Regions from separate parts of the Serratia sp. A07 genome, predicted to be linked through region 2. Evidence: predicted binding sites of a transcription regulator. Region 2 holds the regulator's gene; the other holds the start of a gene.
The links. Region 2 encodes LexA, which represses DNA repair genes until DNA is damaged. Its sites were predicted from a motif close to TNCTGTATGTACATACAGNA; they were not measured.

Region 1 (6,469 bases), on a different contig from region 2:
TGCGGGTTATGCGCCGCGTACAGCCAGGTGATGCGGCCACCCCAGCAAAAACCGGTGATCGCCAGCTTGCCTGCGTCGCCGCCGTGGCGGATAGCCCAGTGCGCGGCGTGATCCAGATCCGACAGCACCTGACGATCCGGCACCTTGGTGACCAACTGCTGGAACAGCTCGCCGATATCGGTGTAGTCGTTGGCGTCGCCCTGGCGGAAATAGAGCTCGGGCGCGATCGCCAGATAGCCCTGCTTGGCCAGGCGGCGGCACAGATCCTGAATATGTTCATGGACGCCGAAGATTTCCTGCACCACCAGCACGATGGGGAAAGGGCCGCTCTGGTCGGCGGGTTTGGCGACGTAGGCCGGCAGCGCGTCGCCCTGAGAAGGGATGGTCGTTTGCCCGGCGTGAATGCCCTGTTCGTCGGTGATAATCGCGGAGGCGGCCAACGGCGCGGCGGCCGGGGCGAATCCCCCCTGAGCCTGTTCTAATGTCATCACATGTTCGGTTTTCATTGCGGTCTCCGTGCAATAGAAAAAAGCGCTGAGATTAACTATAGGAAAGATTACCCATTATTGGCGCTGCGTGGCGCACTTTCGGACAAGTTGATAAAAAACGGCTAATTATCTGGCTTTGCGGCATTTTTAAGCGCTTTTTATCATGTTATTACGCGTTTTGCCCTGCGTAAGTGCCATAAGGTGCGTTAGAGGGCTTCTTTGTCCCTAAGCAACCGATAAGATGGGGTTATTTTGGATTGATCAGCTAAATAGTTTCAGCCGGCAACCAACGGCAGAGGGCGGCAAGATTTGTCGGCTAGACTGAGGTATAGCGGTGCGCTCTGGGGGCGTTACAGTGCTTTTTTGTGATAAAAATCACAAAAAATATGTAGCATGTAATTTGTTTCTCTTTTCATAGTGACTATCGTCACGAAATTAAGCGGCGATTTTCAGTAGAGTGCTTTTTTGTTCCTCCCAATAAACATGATCCATGAGGAGTCTCGTATGTCTCAGTCTGACGTGTTTCATCTCGGCCTCACCAAGAACGATTTACAAGGGGCCCAGCTTGCCATCGTGCCGGGCGATCCGCAGCGCGTAGAGAAGATTGCCAAGCTGATGGAAAATCCGGTGCATCTGGCCTCCCATCGTGAATTCACTACCTGGCGCGCGGAGCTGGACGGCAAGGCGGTGATCGTCTGTTCTACCGGTATCGGCGGCCCGTCTACCTCTATCGCGGTGGAAGAGCTGGCGCAACTGGGCATTCGCACCTTCCTGCGCATCGGCACCACCGGCGCCATTCAGGCGAACATCAACGTCGGTGACGTGCTGGTCACCACGGCGGCGGTACGCCTCGACGGCGCCAGCCTGCACTTTGCGCCGATGGAGTTCCCGGCAGTCGCTGACTTCGCCTGCACCACCGCGCTGGTGGAAGCGGCCAAGGCCAGTGGCGCTACCACGCACATCGGCGTGACCGCCTCCTCCGATACCTTCTATCCGGGCCAGGAGCGTTACGACACTTACTCCGGCCGCGTGGTCAGCCGCTTCAAAGGCTCGATGGAAGAGTGGCAGGCGATGGGCGTGATGAACTATGAAATGGAATCCGCCACGCTGTTGACTATGTGCGCCAGCCAGGGCCTGCGTGCCGGCATGGTGGCTGGGGTGATCGTCAACCGCACCCAGCAAGAGATCCCGAACGCCGAGACCATGAAAAACACCGAAAGCAAAGCGGTGCAGATCGTGGTGGACGCCGCCCGCCGCCTGCTGTAATCGCCTTTCCCCCAGCGGGCCGCCGACGCGGCCCGTTTTTCCATTCGCGGCGAATCTGTTACGGTGATACTCCTCAGCGCTGCGCCGATGGCCGCCGCGCGTTGTCATAACAAAAACAACGAGGACGTTTATGACCGCCCAGATCCTGCTTCATCCTTCGCTCGCGCCGCTCGACGGCGGCATCAATTTCCGCGACTTCGGCGGCAACGGCGTGGCCGACGGGCGCCGCATCAAGCGCGGCCTGCTGTTCCGCTCCGGTTCCCTCGAGCGGCTGACGGAAAACGACTGCACCTTTCTCGCCGGCGTGCCGGTGCGCTCGGTGCTGGACTACCGCGATGCCGACGAGGTGCAGGCCAAGCCGGATATTCTGTGGAATGGCGCCGATTATCACCACGTGCCGGCCAACCCGCTGAGCAGCGAAGTCAACGCCAACCTGGAGAAGCTCACCAACGAGACGCTGGCCGCCTTCGACGCCCGCGCGTTCATGCTGGAACTGTATCGCCGCCTGCCGTTCGGCAATGCGGCCTATCAGCGGCTGGCGCAGCTGTTGAGCAATCCTGGCGGCGGCGCCATCGTGCAGCACTGCGCGGTCGGCAAGGATCGCACCGGGGTCGGTTCGGCACTGGTGCTGTTTGCGCTGGGGGCCGACGAAGCGACGGTGCTGGAAGACTATCTGCTGACCGAAACCACGCTGGCCACTTTCCGCGAGCAGATGCTGGATCAGCTGTCTATCAAGCTGAATGCGGCGGCGCTGGAGCAATTCGCCTACGTGCTCAGCGCGCGCGAGGAGTTCCTGATGACGGCGTTGGGCTGCATCCGTCAGCAATACGGTTCCACCGACCGCTGGCTGGAAGCGGAATACGGCCTGGGCGCAGCCCAGCGCGAAGCGCTGCAGGCGTTCTACCTCGAGTAAATCGCCGCGCGTTTAGCCGGGGTTTAACTCGCCCCGGCCTATCCTAGGCGGCGAATTATCGCGTATCAGGAGCCCCGCATTGAGCCTCAATGACGTTATCAACTGGGTCAGCGACGTCGTGCGTCAGCACGAAGGCTGGGCCATTCCCATCATCTTTTTCCTGGCGTTCGGCGAGTCGCTGGCGTTTTTGTCGCTGCTGCTGCCGGCCACGGTGATCCTGCTGGCGCTGGGCGCGCTGATCGGCGAAAGCGGCATCGCCTTTTGGCCGATTTGGGCCGCTGCCGCCGTCGGGGCGTTTTTCGGCGACTGGCTCTCTTACTGGATCGGCTATCACTATCAGGACCGGGTGGCGCATATGTGGCCGCTGTCGCGCAATCCGCAGCTGCTGGCGCGCGGCCACGCGTTCTTTGAACGCTGGGGCGTGCTGGGCATCTTCATCGGCCGCTTTTTCGGCCCGCTGCGCGCCGTGGTGCCGCTGGTGGGCGGCATTTGCGGCATGCCGCAGCGTTATTTCCAGTTAGCCAACGTCACGTCGGCGATGATCTGGGCGTTCGGCATTCTGGCGCCGGGGGCATTCGGCATCAAGTGGCTCAGCCAGTGGCTGGGCTGATTTCTCGCTAAATTGCGCAGCGCCGCGCAATATTGTGCGCGGCGGGCAAAATCAGGCTGGACATCCATACAGGCTCCCCTTAACGTGACGGGCAATGGGCGTGCGAAACGCCGGAACGGCAAGGTGCAACAGGAGGCAGGGTGGATACCAGTCTGATTTATGGGATTGGCGGCGTAACGATCGGCATGCTGTTGGGGTGGTTGATCGCCAGTCTGCGGGTACAACAGACGAATGCGCAGCATGAAACCGAGCTGCGGTTGCTGGAGCAAGCGTTGCAGCAGGCGCAGCAGGAAACGGCGGCGCGGCAGGAGGCTCTGCAGCGCCACGAGCAGCAGCTGCGGCAGAGCGAGCTGGAGCTGCGTAACCTGCACAGCCAGCTGGCGGCCGGGCATGAAAAGCTTCAACAGCTCAACCATTGGCGCAACGAATGCGAATTGCTCAACCAGGAGCTGCGCGCCCAGCGCGAGGTTAACAGCGCGCAGGAGGCCGAGCTGCGCGAAGTCACCATCCGTCTGGAAGAGACGCGCATGGCGGCGGAGGAGAAGCAGCGCCTGCTTATCAACAGCGAACAACGCCTCACCACCCAGTTTGAAAACCTCGCCAACCGCATTTTTGAACACAGCGGCCGCAAGGTGGACGAGCAAAATAAGCAAAGCTTGGATCGGTTGCTGCTGCCGCTGCGTGAACAGCTGGACGGTTTCCGCCGTCAGGTGCAGGACAGCTTTGGTCAGGAGGCGCGGGAACGTCACACGCTGACGCACGAAATACGTAATCTGCAGCAGTTGAACGCACAGATGGCGCGCGAGGCCATTAACCTCACCAAGGCGCTTAAAGGCGACAACAAAACGCAGGGCAACTGGGGCGAAGTGGTGCTGAGCCGGGTGCTGGAGGCCTCCGGCCTGCGCGAAGGGCACGAGTATGAAACGCAGGTCAACGTGCGGGTGGATCACCAGAGCCGCATGCAGCCCGATGTGATCGTGCGCCTGCCGCAGGGCAAGGACGTGGTGATCGACGCTAAGATGTCGCTGATCGCCTACGAGCGCTATTTCAACGGTGAAGACGAGGTGGAGCGCGAAGCGGCGCTGAGCGAACATATCGCCTCGCTGCGCGGCCACATTCGCATGCTGGGCCGCAAGGACTATCAGCAGCTGCCGGGGCTGCGCTCGCTGGACTATGTGCTGATGTTCATTCCGGTCGAGCCCGCCTTCCTGCTGGCTATCGATCGCGAGCCGGAGCTGATCAGCGAAGCGCTCAAGCACAACATCATGCTGGTCAGCCCGACCACGTTGCTGGTGGCGCTGCGCACTATCACCAACCTGTGGCGCTATGAGCATCAAAGTCAGAACGCCCAGCGCATCGCCGATCGCGCGGCGAAACTGTATGACAAGATGCGGCTGTTCGTGGACGATATGTCCGCGCTGGGGCAGAGCCTGGACAAAGCGCAGGGCAGTTATCGTCAGGCGATGAACAAACTGAGCGAAGGCCGTGGTAACCTTATCGGCCAAATTGAAGGTTTCCGCGCGTTGGGGGTTGAGGTCAAACGGCCGATCAACCCGCTGCTGGCGCAGCAAGCCGGCGCGCAACACGATGAAGCGGAAGAGGCGAACGACGATGATGTCGCCGCGCTGCCGCAGACGAAAGACGATGACGATACCGCCGGGGAACCGGGCTTCGTTTCGCACGGCTGAGGCCGTGGCGAGGTGGGGTATTCCCCAGGCTTCTGGTACACTCATCCACACAAAATTGACTGAATAGCAGGCAGGACAATGGCAGATCAACCGCAGGAAACCACCGATTTCGGTTTTCGCACCGTCGCTAGAGACGAAAAACAGGCCATGGTGGCGGACGTTTTTCATTCGGTAGCGGCAAAGTATGACGTGATGAACGACCTGATGTCGTTCGGCATCCACCGTATCTGGAAGCGTTTCACCATTGACTGCAGCGGCGTGCGCCGTGGGCAGCGCGTGCTGGATCTGGCCGGCGGTACCGGCGATCTGGCGGCCAAGTTCTCCCGCATGGTCGGCGAGCAGGGGCAGGTGGTGCTGGCGGACATCAACGATTCGATGCTGAAGATGGGACGCGAGAAGCTGCGCGATCGCGGCATCGTCGGCAACATCAATTACGTGCAGGCCAACGCCGAAGCGCTGCCGTTCCCGGACAATTACTTCGATTGCATCACCATCTCCTTTGGCCTGCGCAACGTCACCGACAAAGACAAAGCGCTACGCTCGATGTTCCGCGTGCTGAAGCCGGGTGGCCGCCTGCTGGTGCTGGAATTCTCCAAGCCGCTGCTGGCGCCGCTGAGCAAAGCTTACGATGCCTACTCGTTCCACGTATTGCCGAAGATCGGCGAGCTGGTGGTGAAGGATCCGGACAGCTACCGCTACCTGGCGGAATCGATCCGCATGCACCCCGATCAGGAAACCCTGAAGGGCATGATGGGCAACGCCGGTTTTGAAAACGTCACCTATTTCAACCTGACCGGTGGGATTGTCGCCCTGCATCGCGGCTTCAAGTTCTGAGAGGGAGATGCCGATGCTGTTTACCCCTCTGCTGACCGGTGCGCTGGAAACCTCGCTGAATAATCTGCTGTTTCGCGATCGCAGCATGAAAGCCGCTCGCCAACGCCTGGCGGGCAAGGTGCTGCGTATCGAACTGGAAGAGCTGGCTTCACCGCTGGTGCTGGTGTTCAGCGAACTGCGCGTGGACGTGCTGGGGCAGTCTGAGGACAGCGCCGATTGCACCGTGCGCAGCCGCATTCCCGCCTTACTGAAGCTGCGCGATCGCCAGCAGTTGCCGGTGCTGATGCGCAGCGGCGAATTGACGGTGGAAGGCGATATTCAGGTGGTGCAACAGCTGGTTGGCCTGCTCGATCTGGCGGAGTGGGATCCGGCGGAGTGGCTGGCGCCCTATATCGGCGATATCGCCGCCCAGGGCATTACGCAGGCGCTGGGAAAAGGCGCCTCGCTGCTGAAAACCGGCTTTATGCGCCGGCAGCAGGACATGGCGGAGGCATTGACGGAAGAGTGGCGTCTGGCACCGGGGCCGCTGGAAGTGGTGTGGTTCAACGAGGAAGTTGATGCACTCGCCCGCAGCGCGGAAGCGCTGTCTGCCCGCATGGACAAGTTGGAGGGCAAGCGATGACCCCAGGCGAACTGCGCCGTTTGTATTTTATCGTCCGCGTTTTTCTCA
Region 2 (6,469 bases):
CCCCTATTCCAACGTGCGGATAACCCGGCACGGCTGCCCCAGCGCCAGCACATTGGCCGGGATGTCGCCGGTCACGATGCTGCCCGCGCCGATAGTCGTGCCGTCGCCGATGGTCACTCCCGGCAAGATCACCACGTTACCGCCGATCCATACGTTGCTGCCGATGGACACCGGCTGCGCCGAGGTGCGGAAAGGAAAGGTCGGGTCGCCGGTAAAGCGTTCGCCGGCCTTCAGCGGGTGGCTCGGCGTGTAGATTTGCACGTTGGGGCCGATCAGCGTGTTGTCGCCGATGGTGATGGTATTGCAGTCGAGGAACACCGCATTGACGTTGATAAAACAGTTTTTACCGATGCGGACATGTTGCCCGTAGTCGCACCAGAACGGCGTTTCGATCCAGCTCGCCTCGCCCCAGGCGCCGAACAGTTCGCCGAGCAGGCGGTTTTTCTCGTCCGCCTGATGCGAATCCAGCGTCCCCAGGCTTTTGGTCAACGCCCTGGCCCGATGGTACATCGCAATCAGTTCTTCATCGCGGCTGTTGTACTCCAGGCCGCTTAACAGCTTCTCTCTTTCCGTCATCACACAAGGCTCCTGTTCGTCACGCGGGTGAAGCGCGTTATACCGCTCTCGCCAGCGGCTCTCCAGCGCTAAAATCGGCAACGTTGATTTGCCGCCCGGCGGAGGGGAAAAGTTGTGATGCATCTCTCTTTTAGCGCACTCAGCGCGCCTTTCCCTGCGCAATCCTCAGGGGAAAAGGGGGCAACTCTCGGCGATTCGCCGTAATCATGGTAAAATCGGCTTTTTTACGTACCGGGATATTTGCGATGAACTCAACCACCCAGGAAAAGCTGCTGGCGCAGGCGGAACGCCTCTGCCAACAACGCAATGTGCGATTGACGCCGCAACGGCTGGAAGTGCTGCGTCTGATGACCCAGCAACCCGGTGCAATCAGCGCTTATGACCTGCTCGATCTGCTGCGCGTCGCCGAACCGCAGGCCAAGCCGCCGACGGTCTATCGCGCGCTGGATTTTCTGCTGGAGCAAGGGTTTATCCATAGAGTGGAATCCGCCAACAGCTACGTGCTGTGCCACCACTTCGAACAGCCGATGCACACGTCCGCACTGTTTATCTGCGACCGCTGCGGCCAGGTGACCGAACGCACTACCGAAGGCGTAGAGGAAACGCTGCAGAAGCTGGCGCAGGAGGCCGGATTTGCGCTGCGTCACAGCGTGGTGGAAGCGCACGGCCTGTGCGCCGGCTGCGTGGAGGTTGAGGCATGCGACAGCAAGCATGACTGCGCCGAACACGATCACAGCATCGCCATCAAGAAGAAGTAACACGAAGTCAGGTACCTCCCTGTACCTGCGGCCGGGGCGCCAGAGGATGAGAGCGACGCCGGCCTGCGCTGGGCAAGCCGCCTTCAATGGCGGCCCTGCAAATTACCAGCGGTGTTTGGTGTGATCTTCCCAGGCTTTCACCTCTTTCTCGGCCGCCTCTTTCTGGTAACCGTAGCGCTCCTGGATTTTGCCGACCAGCTGTTCGCGTTTCCCTTCGATGACCGTCAGATCGTCATCGGTCAGCTTGCCCCATTTTTCCTTCACTTTGCCTTTAAGCTGCTTCCAGTTACCGTCGGCTTGATCTTTATTCATAGTCTCTCCGTTAACCTGTGGTGAATCAGTGATCCCTGTCGCCGGCCGGGGTTAACCAGAAATTTTTCTGGCCGATACGCCCTTCACCTTAAGGAATATCGCTCCCCTTCATTCGCCAGCCACATGATTCATTCTAGTTAAAAATGGAAATAAAAAAGCCATATGACAGAATAAAAAACCATTAAGAAATGAAATAAACATAAAAAACGCCAAAAAACAATGAGCTAAGCCGGGCAGAACCAGGCTGGAAACATGTAAGCAAACATGAACAAAAACATAAGACAAATTAATAATTAACCCAACAAAGCGCACGGTTTAGCGTGCGGCAAACCAGCTGCCGCGCACCTGATGGCGGTGCCAAATCCAGCCCAGTGCCAGACCGCGCAGCGCCAGAAACACCGCCAGCGCCAGCCAGAGTCCGTGGTTGCCAAGCAGCGGCACGCTGAACAGCGCCAGACCGTATCCCGCCGCAGCCACCGCCATGCTGTTGCGCATCTCGGCACCGCGCGTGGCACCGATAAACATGCCGTCCAGCAAATAGCACCACACTCCGACCAGCGGCAGGATGACCTGCCACGGTAAATAGTGGGCGGCCAACGCACGCAGCTCCGGCAAGGAGGTCAACGCCGCCACGATCTGCTGGCCGGTAACGGCATACGCCAGGGCGAAGGCCAGCGCGACCAGCCCTGCCTGCCTGCAGGCCGCGTGCCACACCTTGCGCAGCTGGCTGTCGTCCCGGGCACCGTAGGCGTGGCCCGAATGGGCCTCCACCGCATAAGCGAAGCCGTCGAGCGCATAGGCGGTGAACGTCAGCAGATTCATCAATACCGCGTTGACCGCCACCACGTCGCTTCCCAGGCGAGCGCCGAAGATGGTCAGCGACGCAAAGCACAGTTGCAGCAGCAATGAACGCAACATGATGTCGCGGTTAAGCGCCAGCAGCCGACGCAGATCGCCACGCCAGGCCTGGCGCAGCATCGGCAGGGTGATACCGCGCAGGCGCATCACCCGCCACGCCAGCCACAGGCCGAGCAGCAGCGTGGCGTATTCGGCGATGGCGGTTGCCGCCGCCGCCCCTCGCACGTTCCAGCCCAGGCCCATCACCAGCCAGATATCCAGCACGATGTTCAGCAGGTTGCCGACGATCAGCAGGATCACCGGCGCACGCACGTACTGCACGCCGAGCAACCAGCCCAGTAGCACCAGATTAGCCAGCGCCGCCGGCGCGCTCAGCCAACGGATCTCAAGAAAACGCCGCGCCTGTTCCAGCACCTCGCCATTGCCACCGACGATCCGCAGCGCCAGTTCGATCAGTGGATAGCGCAACAGGACGATCGCCCCCCCGGCCAGCAGCGCCAGCAGCAACGGCTGCATAAAGGCGCGCGCCAGCGCCTGCGGGTTTTGTGCCCCCAGCGCCTGCGCCGCCAGGCCGGTGGTGCTCATGCGCAGGAACAACAGCAGCATGAACAGGAAGCTGGTCGCCACCGCGCCAATCGCGACGCCCCCCAGATAGATCGGGCTGTCGAGGTGGCCGATCACCGCGGTGTCCACCAGCCCGAGCAGCGGTACGGTGATATTGGAGAAAATCATCGGCAAAGCCAGGCGCCACAGGGCTTTATCGGTGTCGCTGGTGAAGGCGGAAATCAAGCGCATGATGAAATGTTCCCGTAGCAGTGGCGAAGGGCAAGGTCAGAAACAAAAACGCCCCAGAACAGGGGCGATTGATACAAGGGGTGGCACTGAGGGTGCGGCGATTAGATCCAGTCGCCGTTGCGTATCACGCCGACCGCCAGCCCTTCGATAGTGAAATTCTGCTGGCGCAGATCGACCACGATCGGTTGGAATTCGTTGTTCTCCGGCAGCAACTCGACCACGTTGCCATGTTTTTTCAGGCGTTTGACCGTCACTTCGTCTTCGATGCGCGCCACCACGACCTGGCCGTTGCGCACGTCTTGCGTTTTGTGCACCGCCAGCAGATCGCCGTCCAGAATGCCGATGTCGCGCATCGACATGCCGTTCACCCGCAGCAGGAAATCGGCGCTCGGCTTAAACAGGGAAGGATCCACCTGGTAGTGCCCTTCGATGTGCTGCTGCGCCAACAGCGGCTCGCCGGCGGCGACGCGGCCGATCAGCGGCAGCCCCTCTTCTTCTTCCATCAGCAGGCGGATACCGCGCGACGCACCGGAGACGATTTCGATCACGCCTTTGCGTGCCAGCGCCTTCAGGTGCTCTTCGGCGGCGTTAGGCGAACGGAACCCCAGACGCATCGCGATCTCGGCACGCGTTGGCGGCATGCCCGTTTGCGAAATATGATCGCGAATCAGATCGTAGACCTCTTGCTGTCTGGTAGTTAGTGCTTTCATTCCGCCCCCTGTTTGTTTATACAGTCTTGCTGTGAGTATATACAGGTAAGCGCGGATTGGGAACCGAAGAATAAATAAAAATCAGTCAGTAGGCGCCTTTCGTCAGCCAAAATGCTGCCACAAGACCGTGCCCCAAACGAACAGCGCCAGTACGATCGCCAGCGACACCGCCGCCGACCCCATGTCCTTGGCCCGTCCGGACAGCTCATGGTGTTCGCTGCCGATGCGATCCACCACCGCCTCGATCGCGCTGTTCAGGATCTCGACGATCATCACCAGCGCTACCGATCCGATCAATAAAATGCGCGCTATCGCACCCACATCCAGCCAGACTGCCAGTATGATAGCCAAGAGGGTGACCACCAGTTCCTGTCGGAACGCCGCCTCGTGTTGCCAGGCGGCGGAAAGCCCTTTATAGGAATAGCCGGCGGCCTTGATGATGCGGGTCAGTCCGGTTGCTTGGTTTGCCATGTTTTCGTGCCTTTCTCAGAGGTCGGTCATAATAACAAGAGTCTAGAACAGTCCGCGCTGACGGCTCTCGGTTTTCGAACACCACAGATCTGCTACCCGGTTTCTGGTATGCTTGCGGCGCATTGCTAACAAGAGGCTTCACGTTGTTTATGTCAGGTTGGCGTAAAATTTATTATAAAATATTGAATTTACCACTTAAATTGTTGGTAAGAAGTAAGGTCATCCCTTCAGATCCGGTTACCGAGCTAGGGTTGGATCCCTCACGGCCGATTTTGTATGTTTTACCTTACAATTCCAAGGCGGATTTGCTGACGCTGCGCACCCAGTGCCTGGCGCAGGATCTGCCCGATCCGCTCAACTCGCTGGAGATCGACGGCACCGTGCTGCCGAGCTACGTGTTCATTCACGACGGCCCGCGCGTGTTCCGCTACTACACCCCGAAAGAAGAGTCGGTAAAGCTGTTCCACGACTATCTGGATCTGCACCGCAGCAATCCGGATCTCGACATTCAGATGCTGCCGGTTTCGGTGATGTTCGGCCGCTCGCCGGGCCGCGAAGGCCACGGCACGCCGCACCTGCGTCTGTTGAACGGCGTGCAGAAATTCTTCGCCGTGCTGTGGCTCGGCCGCGACAGCTTCGTGCGTTTCTCCAACACCGTTTCGCTGCGCCGCATGGCCACCGAGCACGGCACGGATAAAACCATCGCGCAGAAACTGGCGCGCGTGGCGCGCATGCACTTCTCGCGTCAGCGCCTGGCCGCGGTAGGCCCGAGCCTGCCGGCCCGCCAGGATCTGTTCAACAAGCTGTTGGCGTCCAAAGCGATCGAAAAAGCGGTCGAGGACGAAGCGCGCAGCAAGAAGATCTCGCACGAAAAGGCCCAGCAGAACGCCATCGCGCTGATGGAAGAGATCGCCGCCGATTTCTCCTACGAAACCGTGCGCCTGTCCGACCGCGTGCTGAGCTGGACCTGGAACCGGCTGTATCAGGGCATCAACGTCACCAACGCCGAGCGCGTGCGCCAGCTGGCGCAGGACGGCCACGAGATCGTCTACGTGCCCTGCCACCGCAGCCACATGGACTACCTGCTGCTGTCCTACGTGCTGTATCACCAGGGCCTGGTGCCGCCGCACATCGCCGCCGGCATCAACCTCAACTTCTGGCCGGCCGGCCCGATCTTCCGCCGCTTGGGCGCGTTCTTCATCCGCCGCACCTTCAAGGGCAACAAGCTGTACTCGACGGTGTTCCGCGAATACCTCGGCGAGCTGTTCACCCGCGGCTACTCGGTGGAATACTTCGTGGAAGGTGGCCGTTCCCGCACCGGGCGTCTGCTGGAGCCGAAGACCGGCACCCTGTCGATGACCATCCAGGCGATGCTGCGCGGCGGCACCCGTCCGATCACGCTGGTGCCGATTTACATCGGTTACGAACACGTGATGGAAGTGGGCACCTACGCCAAAGAGCTGCGCGGCGCCACCAAGGAAAAAGAGAGCCTGCCGCAGATGCTGCGCGGCCTGCGCAAGCTGCGCAATCTGGGCCAGGGTTATGTCAACTTCGGCGAGCCGCTGCCGTTGACCGCTTACCTCAACCAGCACGTGCCGCAGTGGCGCGAGTCGATCGATCCGATCGAAGCTCAGCGCCCAAGCTGGCTGACGCCGACGGTCAACGATCTGGCCGGCCAGATCATGGTGCGCATCAACAACGCCGCCGCGGCCAACGCCATGAACCTGTGTTCCACCGCGCTGCTGGCTTCGCGCCAGCGTTCGCTAACCCGCGAACAGCTGGTCGAACAGCTCGAGTGCTACCTGCAGCTGATGCGCAACGCGCCTTACGCACGTGACGTCACCGTACCGACGCAAACGCCGGACGAGCTGCTGGATCACGCGCTCAACATGAACAAGTTCGAGGTGGAAAAGGACAACATCGGCGACATCATCATCCTGCCGCGTGAGCAGGCGGTGCTGATGACCTATTACCGCAACAACATCCACC

Region 1: a site for LexA is predicted at 3,332-3,351, ahead of rmuC (DNA recombination protein RmuC). Genes of this name have one in related genera too.

Annotation. Positions count from the first base shown of each region.
Region 1 is NZ_JBZXDO010000012.1:117,945-124,413, forward strand. Features, by position in the region: gene AC4PR2_RS14470 (dienelactone hydrolase family protein) at 1-506, opposite strand, end outside; gene udp (uridine phosphorylase) at 993-1,754, shown strand; gene AC4PR2_RS14480 (tyrosine-protein phosphatase) at 1,885-2,667, shown strand; gene AC4PR2_RS14485 (DedA family protein) at 2,747-3,277, shown strand; gene rmuC (DNA recombination protein RmuC) at 3,418-4,965, shown strand; gene ubiE (bifunctional demethylmenaquinone methyltransferase/2-methoxy-6-polyprenyl-1,4-benzoquinol methylase UbiE) at 5,044-5,799, shown strand; gene ubiJ (ubiquinone biosynthesis protein UbiJ) at 5,813-6,421, shown strand; gene ubiB (ubiquinone biosynthesis regulatory protein kinase UbiB) at 6,418-6,469, shown strand, end outside.
Region 2 is NZ_JBZXDO010000022.1:53,952-60,420, reverse strand. Features, by position in the region: gene AC4PR2_RS19390 (sugar O-acetyltransferase) at 4-576, opposite strand; gene zur (zinc uptake transcriptional repressor Zur) at 822-1,334, shown strand; gene AC4PR2_RS19380 (CsbD family protein) at 1,437-1,646, opposite strand; gene dinF (MATE family efflux transporter DinF) at 1,962-3,299, opposite strand; gene lexA (transcriptional repressor LexA) at 3,401-4,009, opposite strand; gene AC4PR2_RS19365 (diacylglycerol kinase) at 4,112-4,480, opposite strand; gene plsB (glycerol-3-phosphate 1-O-acyltransferase PlsB) at 4,630-6,469, shown strand, end outside.